3 regions of the Paradesulfitobacterium aromaticivorans genome follow, and region 2 is predicted to be linked to each of the others. Evidence: riboswitches for the same ligand, from Rfam matches in the RefSeq annotation. Region 2 holds a riboswitch; each other region holds the start of a gene.
The links. A riboswitch is a leader RNA that binds a small molecule or an ion and turns the genes downstream of it on or off. The one in region 2 is predicted to bind cobalamin.
Positions count from the first base shown of each region.

Region 1: another riboswitch for cobalamin. It lies ahead of cobT (nicotinate-nucleotide--dimethylbenzimidazole phosphoribosyltransferase); the one in region 2 lies ahead of thiC (phosphomethylpyrimidine synthase ThiC).
Region 3: another riboswitch for cobalamin. It lies ahead of cbiE (precorrin-6y C5,15-methyltransferase (decarboxylating) subunit CbiE); the one in region 2 lies ahead of thiC (phosphomethylpyrimidine synthase ThiC).

Region 1 is NZ_BAAHYT010000011.1:734,085-737,344, forward strand. Features, by position in the region: partial or broken gene ACYQ2N_RS20365 (adenosylcobinamide-GDP ribazoletransferase) at 1-49, opposite strand, end outside; gene cobU (bifunctional adenosylcobinamide kinase/adenosylcobinamide-phosphate guanylyltransferase) at 152-763, opposite strand; partial or broken gene cobT (nicotinate-nucleotide--dimethylbenzimidazole phosphoribosyltransferase) at 772-1,847, opposite strand; cobalamin riboswitch at 1,951-2,139, opposite strand; gene ACYQ2N_RS20380 (Nramp family divalent metal transporter) at 2,237-3,260, opposite strand, start outside.
Region 2 is NZ_BAAHYT010000009.1:99,080-102,339, reverse strand. Features, by position in the region: gene ACYQ2N_RS05015 (hypothetical protein) at 1-400, shown strand, start outside; gene ACYQ2N_RS05010 (hypothetical protein) at 397-1,140, shown strand; cobalamin riboswitch at 1,167-1,337, shown strand; gene thiC (phosphomethylpyrimidine synthase ThiC) at 1,435-2,733, shown strand; gene bzaB (B12 lower ligand biosynthesis ThiC-like protein BzaB) at 2,816-3,260, shown strand, end outside.
Region 3 is NZ_BAAHYT010000011.1:874,786-878,045, reverse strand. Features, by position in the region: gene cbiD (cobalt-precorrin-5B (C(1))-methyltransferase CbiD) at 1-994, shown strand, start outside; cobalamin riboswitch at 1,147-1,326, shown strand; gene cbiE (precorrin-6y C5,15-methyltransferase (decarboxylating) subunit CbiE) at 1,417-2,646, shown strand; gene cobI (precorrin-2 C(20)-methyltransferase) at 2,643-3,260, shown strand, end outside.

The DNA.
Region 1 (3,260 bases), on a different contig from region 2:
GAGTAGCTGTGCCCCAGAGTACCAATACCAGAAAGAGCCCGATCAGCGGATAATAACGCTGTGAACGCGCGAACTCCTCAGCTGTGACATCCTGCGCTGAGGGAGCGGGATTCTGGTCAGGAAAGTGAAGGCAATAAGAAGTGCACGCATTTTAACGCTCCCGTAACTCATCCAGAATTTTTTGACCTGGCCCTTTAACTTCCAAGGGGTAACCCGCGACCACTAAGTACACCGTATCAGCCGCCTGAGCTAGGATCTGATTGCTGCGTCCTGCCAAGTCTCGGTAGGCGCGCGCCAGAGGATTATCAGGCACTATCCCCAAGCCCACTTCATTCGTTACAAAAATTACTGTGGGTTTAATCCCCGAGGCTGCTGCGGCAGCCTCTCGCACTTTATTTAGAATTTCCTGTTCCGCCTGGAGGCTGGAATGTTTCAAGTTTTCCCCCATATTTCCCTCAGCCTGAAAAGAACTGTGCGCAAGTATCAAGTTTGAGAGCCAGAGTGTGACACAGTCAAGGAGAACTACCCCGTCCCGCTCTCTCAGGGTCAACAACACCTCAGTAATATTAAGCGGCTCTTCTATAAGTTCCCACTCTGGCGGGCGGGATTCTTTATGTTTGCGCACGCGGAAAGCCATTTCTTCGTCCCATATTTGGGCGGTCGCGATATACGTAACCTTCTGGCCGCTGTGGTCGGCCACGAGTTCAGCGAAGGTGCTCTTACCGCTGCGAGCACCGCCGGTTACGAGAATAAATTTGGACATAAGCGTAATCACCTACCTTGTTCACTGACTCCGGCATCGGCGGAGGTGGCCATTTCTTCCAAAATATGAATTGCTGCTTCCACAAGATAAATACTTAAAGCTGCTCCGGTTCCTTCCCCTAAGCGCATGTTCAAATTGAGCATCGGCTCCAATCCCATAATTTTTAAGGCCCTGAGGTGACCCGGTTCGACCGAGGAGTGCGAGGGGAGCATGTAACGGGTAGAATTCGGACTTAATTTGGCTGCAATGAGTCCTCCGGCAGTGGAAATGAACCCGTCCACTATGATCGCCGCCCGGCTGGCTGCGGCTTGTAGGACAGCCCCGGCAATGGCTGCAATCTCCAAGCCGCCAACCTTGGCCAAAACGTCAAGCGGGTCGCCAATGTCCGGCTTATTAACGGAGATTGCTTTCCTGATAACCTTAATCTTGCGGGCCAGTCCGCGATCGTCAACCCCTGTTCCTCTTCCTACAACTTGCTCGACCGGCAGACCGGTATATAAAGAGACAATGGCGGAGCTGGGAGTCGTGTTGCCGATGCCCATGTCCCCGGTGGTAAGGAGGTTGGCCCCGGCGTCAATTTGCTCTTTGGCAACGGCGGCTCCACCAGGATTGCTTTTATTGCCTCGGCGCGGGTCATGGCCGGGCCTTGAGCCATGTTCTTGGTTCCACTCATAACTCTACGGCTCATTAGTTCAGCAGGTTCGAGCGGGAAAGCTACGCCCACATCAGTGCAGATAACCTCCGCACCCGCCTGGCGTGAGAGGACATTTATAGCTGCACCGCCATTAAGGAAATTATACACCATTTGTGGGGTTACTTCCTGGGGAAAAGCGCTGACCCCTTCCGCTACGACGCCGTGATCTCCGGCCATCAGGAGGACGGCCTTTTTGTGGATCTGCGGTCGAGGGGTCTGCTGCATCCCTGCCAGTTGTTTGGCGATTTCCTCCAACTGACCAAGGCTTCCTTGCGGTTTCGTGAAGGAATCCAGGCGTGCTTGGGTTTGGGCCATTGCTTCTTCATCGAGTCCGGTGATCTTGTTAAGAAGGCTTTCTAATTCTTGTTCGAGTTGGGTAAGTGCTTGCATGTTTTTCTCCTCCTAAAATTAAATTTGACTAAAATAAAAAGTCCTAACCACATAGCTGTGGTCGGGACTTTGCCTTCATCTCCGCCGCTCCTCCACACAAGGGAAGACTTATTTGCTTGAGGCAGGTCAACTGGCTTTCGCTTCCTCACTTAACCGCGCCTTCCCAGCCCATCGGCCAGTGGCAGTCTGCGGCAGCTCAGCGTTTACAGTGGTGGGTCCGCGCCGGCCTATACTTGTAATATTCCGGACTTCCCTATTCTCCCCGAAGGGCACCTCAAACAAAGCGTGTAGTTAGTTTTGCTCATAGCATAGCACATGGGGGACTGGCTGACAAGATAAAGCCTAAGAAATATTTCATGTATCTAATTAGACCTGTATTGGAACCCTGCCTAAGAGGTGAAAGTTAAATAGACGAGGAGAGCGTTAAGACTGATGATCAGGGATACGATTACTCCGCCAATCACATTGGTGAGGCGGCGGTTTGCCAATTCCCCCATGATATCCTTGCGGCTGGTAATGAGAAGAAGGGGAATGATAGCCGCCGGAAGAGCAAAGCTTAGAGTTACCTGGCTTATAATTAGGATTTTCATGGGGTTAAATCCGAGGGCAAGTAAGACCAGGGCAGGAATCATCGTGATAGTACGCCGAACATTGATTGGGAGGTCAAGGCCGATAAACCCTTTCATCATACATTCTCCGGCCATAGCCCCCACAGTAGAAGATGAGAGGCCTGAAGCAAGGAGGGCGAGGCCGAAAGCACCGCTCGAAAGGTTTCCGAGCAGGGGAGTCAGGGAGCGGTGCGCATCTTCGATCGAATCCACAGGCAATCCTTTGGAGTAAAACACGGACGCTGCAACGATTACCATGGCTGCATTAACCAGAAAGGCAATATTCATAGCGATGACGATATCCAGACGTTCCATTCGGAAATGCTTACGTGCTTCCTCAAGTTCATCGCTTTGACGGCGTGCTTTAACCAATTCCGAATGGAGAAAGATAACATGAGGCATGACGGTGGCTCCGAGCATTCCGACCGCAACGAGCACGCTCTCCGGACCTAAGCTGGGCACAAGGGTGTGGTATGCGATTTCCGTCCAGGCTGGTTTGGCCAGGAGCATTTCAATCATATAGGATATTCCGATCACTGCAACTAAGGTTACCACAATTCTTTCCACTACATGCTGGCCAAAACGCTGCAAATACACTATAACAAAGGTAACGCCGATTGTCAGGAGCCCGGCAACAAGTAGAGGAATGTTAAACAGAAGGTAAAACCCAAGTGTGGCACCCAGGAATTCAGCCATATATGTTGCAATTGCCGCCAGGAGCATGACTGTCCAGAGCAGCAAATTAACTGGTTTGCTGAATACCCGCCCACAATGGGTAGCCAAATCAACCCCGGTCACAATCCCT
Region 2 (3,260 bases):
CGCTGTCTGGGCGGGCATTAGCTCAACCCTGATGGGTGTGCTGCAGCGGATGATCATGTATTTTACGCTTGATAGAGCCATGTTCATGCGTGACGGATTTTTGACAGTCCCTGCCGATCTATTGCTTGGGGCTTTCGTCACCAGTCTCTATCTGATCCTCCTTGCCGCTAGCGGGTATTTAATCAGGGTGATAATAGAGGTTCATAAGGTTTTTGTTATCCTTATCCCGGCAGTATTGATCGGATTATTAAGATCTTATACCGATTCCTTGATAGCGATCTTTAACTTTTTCACATCAGAACATTTATTATTATTTTTTACGCTCAAAATCCTGAGCGCATCCATCATTCTTTTTGGAATGAGTATTCTTCTTTCGAACAGAATGGAGGTCAGACAATGAATGTCATGCCAAGAAATATTGTTCTTCTGCCTTTGTTATTGCTAATCATTTTTGGGTTTGGCCTCTTGCTGGTGAAGGCAATTAGACCCCGTGTGAACTATTTTACGACCTGGAGAAATAATGCGCGGTTCGCGGGGTTATACCTTGCGTTGCTCATTGTACTCGTCCCTATTTACTATCTGCTGCCGGACCAAGGATTCATGCAAGTTAGTGAAGGTAAAAACTTAGCAGATGCAAGAACGGAAGGCGATATGACTGGTGTATATGATTATCGCTTTCCTCCTGAAGGAAATCTCGATCAACTGCCAGGGGTTTATAAAAACAGCAGTCAAAAATTCAAAGTGGATACGAACAAACTGACTTTGAAGGAAGCGCCGACCATGGGTTATCAAATTCTCATCGCCAGAAAAGACGTCGATGACAGTGAAATCGAAGTGAGTACCTATGTCGCACCCCATGTGGCTGGGGGTATGAATTTTACGAACTTGGTTTTACCCCCAATTATTTCTGTGCAGAATGGGATGTTATCGGTTCAAGCCCCAAGTCAGCAGCAACTGGAATTCAGCCGCTTTAATGCAGACTTTACAATCAATCAATTCAAACAGGTTAATCAAACAATCCAAGGCATGTCGGCTTCGGTGAATGTTGGGTGGAAGGTCATATATCTTCTTGTTCCTAAAAGTTTGGAAATTGACAGTGGAGCGGCTAATGTCCAAATGGTACTTGACCAACGGGACTAAGTTAGTTAAAATCTAATTAGCAATATAATATTTCAAATGTTACAGGTGCCCGCATGGGAGAATAGGGAACTGGGTGAAATTCCCGGACGGACCCGCCACTGTAAAGGTAAGCTGTCGCCATAACCACTCCACTAGGGGGAAGGGGCGAGTAAGCGATGAGCCTGAGCCAGGAGACCTGCCTGTAATGATCTATACCGCCTCGAAGGTAAGGCCGGTTAGGTGAGGATGAAGGTAAAATCCACGCCCTTGTTTTGGTGTGGATTTTTTATTTTACAACAAGAGGAGGAGATTGTTATGACTCAATTAAGCCGTGCCTTAACAGGCATAATCACACCCGAAATGGAACAGGTAGCTGCCCGGGAAGGGGTTGCTCCTGAATTGGTAAGACAAGGAGTCGCTGAAGGGACCATTGTCATACCTCGGAACACACAGCACCCAAACATGATTCCAACAGGCATTGGCAAAGGTCTTAGAACCAAAGTCAGCGCCAGCATTGGTTTGTACGGCAGCAAAGGAAGTATGGATGGTGAACTTGCCAAGATTAAAGCGGCCGTAGGAGCTGGAACGGATGCGATCATGGATTTGAGCGTAAGCGGAGATATTGATGCTATGCGCAAGGAAAGTTTGGCAGCTGCAAGTATGCCGGTGGGAACACTGCCTTATTACCAAGCGGTGGCTGAAACTGCCCAAAAGTATGGTACATCCGTAAAAATGGAAGTTGAAGAATTATTCGAGGTCATTGAACGGCAGGCCGCCGACGGTGTGGACTTCCTGGCCCTGCACTGTGGTACGACCATGAGCATTGTGGAACGGGCCAAACAGGAAAAGAGGCTTGATCCTCTGGTAAGTTACGGAGGCTCGCATTTAATCGGCTGGATGTTACATAACCGGCAGGAAAACCCACTGTATGAATACTACGACCGAGTTCTGGAAATTGCCCGCAAGTATGACGTAACAGTCAGCATTGCCGACGGGATGCGGCCGGGCTGTTTGGCTGATTCCCTGGACGGCGCTCAAGTTCAGGAGTTGGTGGTTATTGGTGAACTGGTAAGGCGGGCCAGGGAAGCGGGTGTTCAAGTCATGGTCAAAGGACCGGGTCACGTTCCTTTGAACCAGTTAAAAGCGACTGTGACCCTGCAAAAGAGCCTGTGCAAAGGGGCTCCCTACTTTGTGTTCGGACCGGTAGTCACGGATATTGCTGCCGGTTACGACCACATTAGTGCAGCCATAGGGGGTGCAATCAGCGCCTGGGCCGGGGCTGAGTTCTTATGCTATGTCACGCCTGCCGAACACATCGGTCTTCCTGATGTTAATCAAGTTCATGAAGGCGTGGTAGCTGCCCGGATCGCTGCCCATGCCGCCGACTTAGCTAAAGGTTTACCCGGGGCGGCAGAGTGGGATCTGGAGCTTTCCCGGGCCAGGAAAGCTTTGGATTGGAAAAAACAGATTGATTTGGCCATAGATCCTGAACGCGCCGGGTATATGAGAAAGACCAGGAGTGATGATACCGTGGCCGGCTGCGCCATGTGCGGTAAGTACTGCGCCATGGACATCGTGTCACAATATTTAGGGACATCCAAAGTAACTTGCTAATAACTCCCATAGCTCTAGCGTGGCACTTATAGTCACCGGGAAATATCGTTTCGAACATCAATTATAGGAAAGGGTGATATTAATGACGCAGGTATTAGCAGCCCGGGCGGGTAAAATTACTCCGGAAATGGAAGCGGTCGCTAAACGGGAAAATGTTGACGTCAATTTTATCCGGGAGGGAGTGGCCTCCGGCAGGATCGTCATTCCCCGAAATATTAACCGGAGAGATTTTAATTACTGTGGCATCGGACAAGGTCTGCGCATCAAAGTCAATGCGTTGATTGGCACCTCCAGCAACCGTGAGGATCTGTCCATGGAAGAGAGAAAACTGGCCTTTGTTGAAGAGGCAGGATGTGATGCTCTTATGGATTTAAGCACCGGAGGGAATATTGACGGCATGAGGCGTCTGAGCCTGGAAAAAGCCAACATTGCTGTTGGCAGTGTACCTATTTACCAGGCCACAATTGAAGCTATTGAAAAACGGGGCAGCATTGTCGCCATGACGGCAGAGGATATGTTTGAGACGA
Region 3 (3,260 bases), on a different contig from region 2:
AAACATGGCGCGCCTAACGATTCCTATTCACACGTGCCAAGGGGATGGCGTTAAAGCGCATGCGTCCGTACTTAAAGACGGCGGCGATGATCCGGATGTAACCAATGGCCTTGAAATTAAGTCGGAAGTTAAGTTCTTATCCCCACACGGACCGGTTCACATCACAGGCGGTCACGGAGTTGGAACTGTGACCAAAAAAGGATTAGCGCTGCCTGTGGGAACAAGTGCGATTAATCCGACACCGCGCCTGATGATAGAACAAGCAGTACGCGAAGTTTTTCCCACGGAAGAACTTGAAGTGGTAATCGAGGTGCCACAAGGGGAAAAAATTGCACAGCACACTCTCAATCCACGCCTAGGCATTGTGGGCGGGATCTCCATCCTTGGAACCACCGGGATCGTGAGGCCTATGTCGGAAGAAGCATTCAAATCTTCGATTCTGCCGGAGATAGATCAGGCAGTTGCTTACGGTTACCGGACAGTGGTGCTTACTCCTGGGAATTATGGGTTCCGAACGGCAGTCGAAAAGATGCAAGTTCAGCCTGAAGCGGTTATTCAGATGAGTAATTTTGTCGGCTATATTCTGGAGGAAGCTGCCTACCGGGGGATCAAACAGGTATTATTACTAGGGCATGTCGGCAAACTAATTAAGATTGCGGGTGGGATTTTTCATACCCACAACCGAGTAGCTGATGCCCGTTCTGAAATCTTACTCGCGCATAGTGCGCTGGCCGGGATCAAGCAATCTGTCTTGAGTGAACTCGTTCAAATCCCTACAGTTGAGGGAGCAGTTAAAGAACTTTTGTTGCTTGGACATCAGGGATTAGTACATAAACTGGCTGCCTTGGCCAGTTCCAGAGCGCAGGCATTTGTGCATCAGGAAATGACTGTTGGTACGGTCTTAACCCTGCTTGATGGCACGTTTGTGGGCTGGGATGAGGAAGCACGAAAGGTTGCTGCCGCTGAGAAGTGGACGTGGCCTTCTGGAACGTGAGTGATTAAATTTATTTAACGAAGCAGGATTTTAGTCTTAGATCACGAATAGTAATATACTGCATCTAATTTTGATAGACTGTATTCCATCTGTTGCGAACATTCAACGGTTGTTGGCAGATGTAATATGGATTACGGCAGTTAATTAAATTCTTAGAATAATTTTCTTAAGGTCCCTCACTGAGAGGGGTAATAGGGAAGCCGGTGTAAATCCGGCGCGGTCCCGCCACTGTGAACAGGGAGTTTCCCCAAAACGGCCACTGGCGCAAGCTGGGAAGGATGGGGAAAACGATGATCTGAAGCCAGGAGACCTACCTTAAGATATTTCCACAGACCTACGCGTGATAGGTGATGTGTCACTCAACCATTGCGAGCCGGTCTAGGCTCTTTTTATTTTTAAAATATTCCAAGGAGATTAAACTTATGATTTACGTAATTGGAACCGGCCCGGGAACAGCGGAGTGGGTAGCACCGGCGATTAAACAGACCGTTGCGCGTTGTGATGTTTTAGTAGGAAGTGAGCGCCTGCAGGTGTTATTCCCGGAGTTTAGCAGAGAGCGGCATCTTCTCTCCTCAAATCTTGGGCAAACCTATAACAGGATTGCTGATTTGCTGGCACAAAGCTTAACGATCGGGGTGCTTGTTTCCGGAGACCCAGGGTTTTACAGCATCTTGTCCGGATTAAAACGCGAATTCCCCGCTGCAGAGATTGCTGTTCTCCCGGGGATTAGTTCCCTGCAACTGGCTTTTGCTAAGGCAGGTCTGCCTTGGCAGGAAGCCTCCTTCTGCAGTGTACATGGGAGAGACCTTAACACTTTGCCCCGAGTAATTTCCAGTCCGTTAGCGGTACTAACCGGGGGGGCGAATACTCCTCAGAAAGTTGCGCAGTTGCTTTTAGACAGAGGGCAAGATCCTGAGATAGCTGTCGGCAATGCCCTTGGCTATGCGGATGAAGTCTGGGAGCTTACTCGCGCCAGCGCACTTGCTGTGTCAGAACAAGCACTGGATAACGCGATTCTCATCATATTTCCCACCGGAGATTTGGAGCGGAATCAGCAGGAACGCGCAAGTAGACAATTTTTTATGGGTATTTCTGATGATGAGTTCATTCGGGATCATGTGCCCATGACCAAAGCGGAAGTGCGCGTACAAGTCTTAGCTAAGGCCCATATATCCCTTGCAGATAGTGTAGTGGATGTGGGAGCAGGTACCGGAAGTATAAGTATAGAAGCTGCCTTGCTCGCTCAGCGTGGTATGGTTTATGCCGTGGAAAACAACTCTACGGCCCAAGAATTGATCCAGCGCAACTGTGAGCACTTTCAGGTATCAAACGTAGTTCTGGTTCCCGAAAGTGCACCGGAAGCCTTTACCCAAATCCCTGCAGTCAATGTTTGCATTATCGGCGGCAGCAAAGGGCATTTGCGGGAGATTATAACGCAGGTTCCACTGATAGCTGGTGGCAGGCTGGTGATGACCGCCGTTACTTTGGAAAATGCGGCTGAAGGGCTTGCTCTTTTGCAGGAACATAATTATTGTGAGATTGAAGCGATATCCCTGCAGGTGGTACGCTGGCAGGAAGCGGGTGATCTTCATATGGCTAATTCATTAAATCAGGTTTTTATCATTTCCGCAACGAAAGGTGGCAAAGCATGAATAAGGGTAAATTTTACGGAGTAGGTGTGGGACCGGGTGATCCCCGTCTTTTAACATTGCGGGCAGTGGAGGTATTGCAGTCCGTAGATATCGTAGCGATTCCTAAATCGCGTCATGACCGGGAAAGTGTAGCCTGGGAGATCGCGCGCAGGCATTACCGCACGCAGACGGAACTTCTGGAACTAGAAATGCCGATGACATCAGACCAGGAAGTATTGCAGGAAGCATGGCAGACCGGTGCCCAGGCAATCTTATCCCGGCTTAACTCAGGTTTGGATGTAGCTTTTATCACGATTGGTGATCCGTCGTTATACAGCACTTACAGTTATTTGCTTACTTACCTGAGTCCTCATCTCTCTCCTGAGCAAATTGAAACGGTTCCGGGAATAAGCGCGATGTCAGCGGCTGCCGCCCGTATCAATGTGCCCTTGGCACTGGGAGACGAACCACTCCTTGTTTTGCCGGGAACGGATGACATCGGGCGCTTTCTTGATCTGCCCAATCTGGTGATCTTAAAACTTTCCCGCAATCTACCGGATGTTGCACAGTCGCTTACCGGTTCTGAGCACGAAGCGGTATTATTCACGAGAATCGGACAAGATGGAGAAGAAATT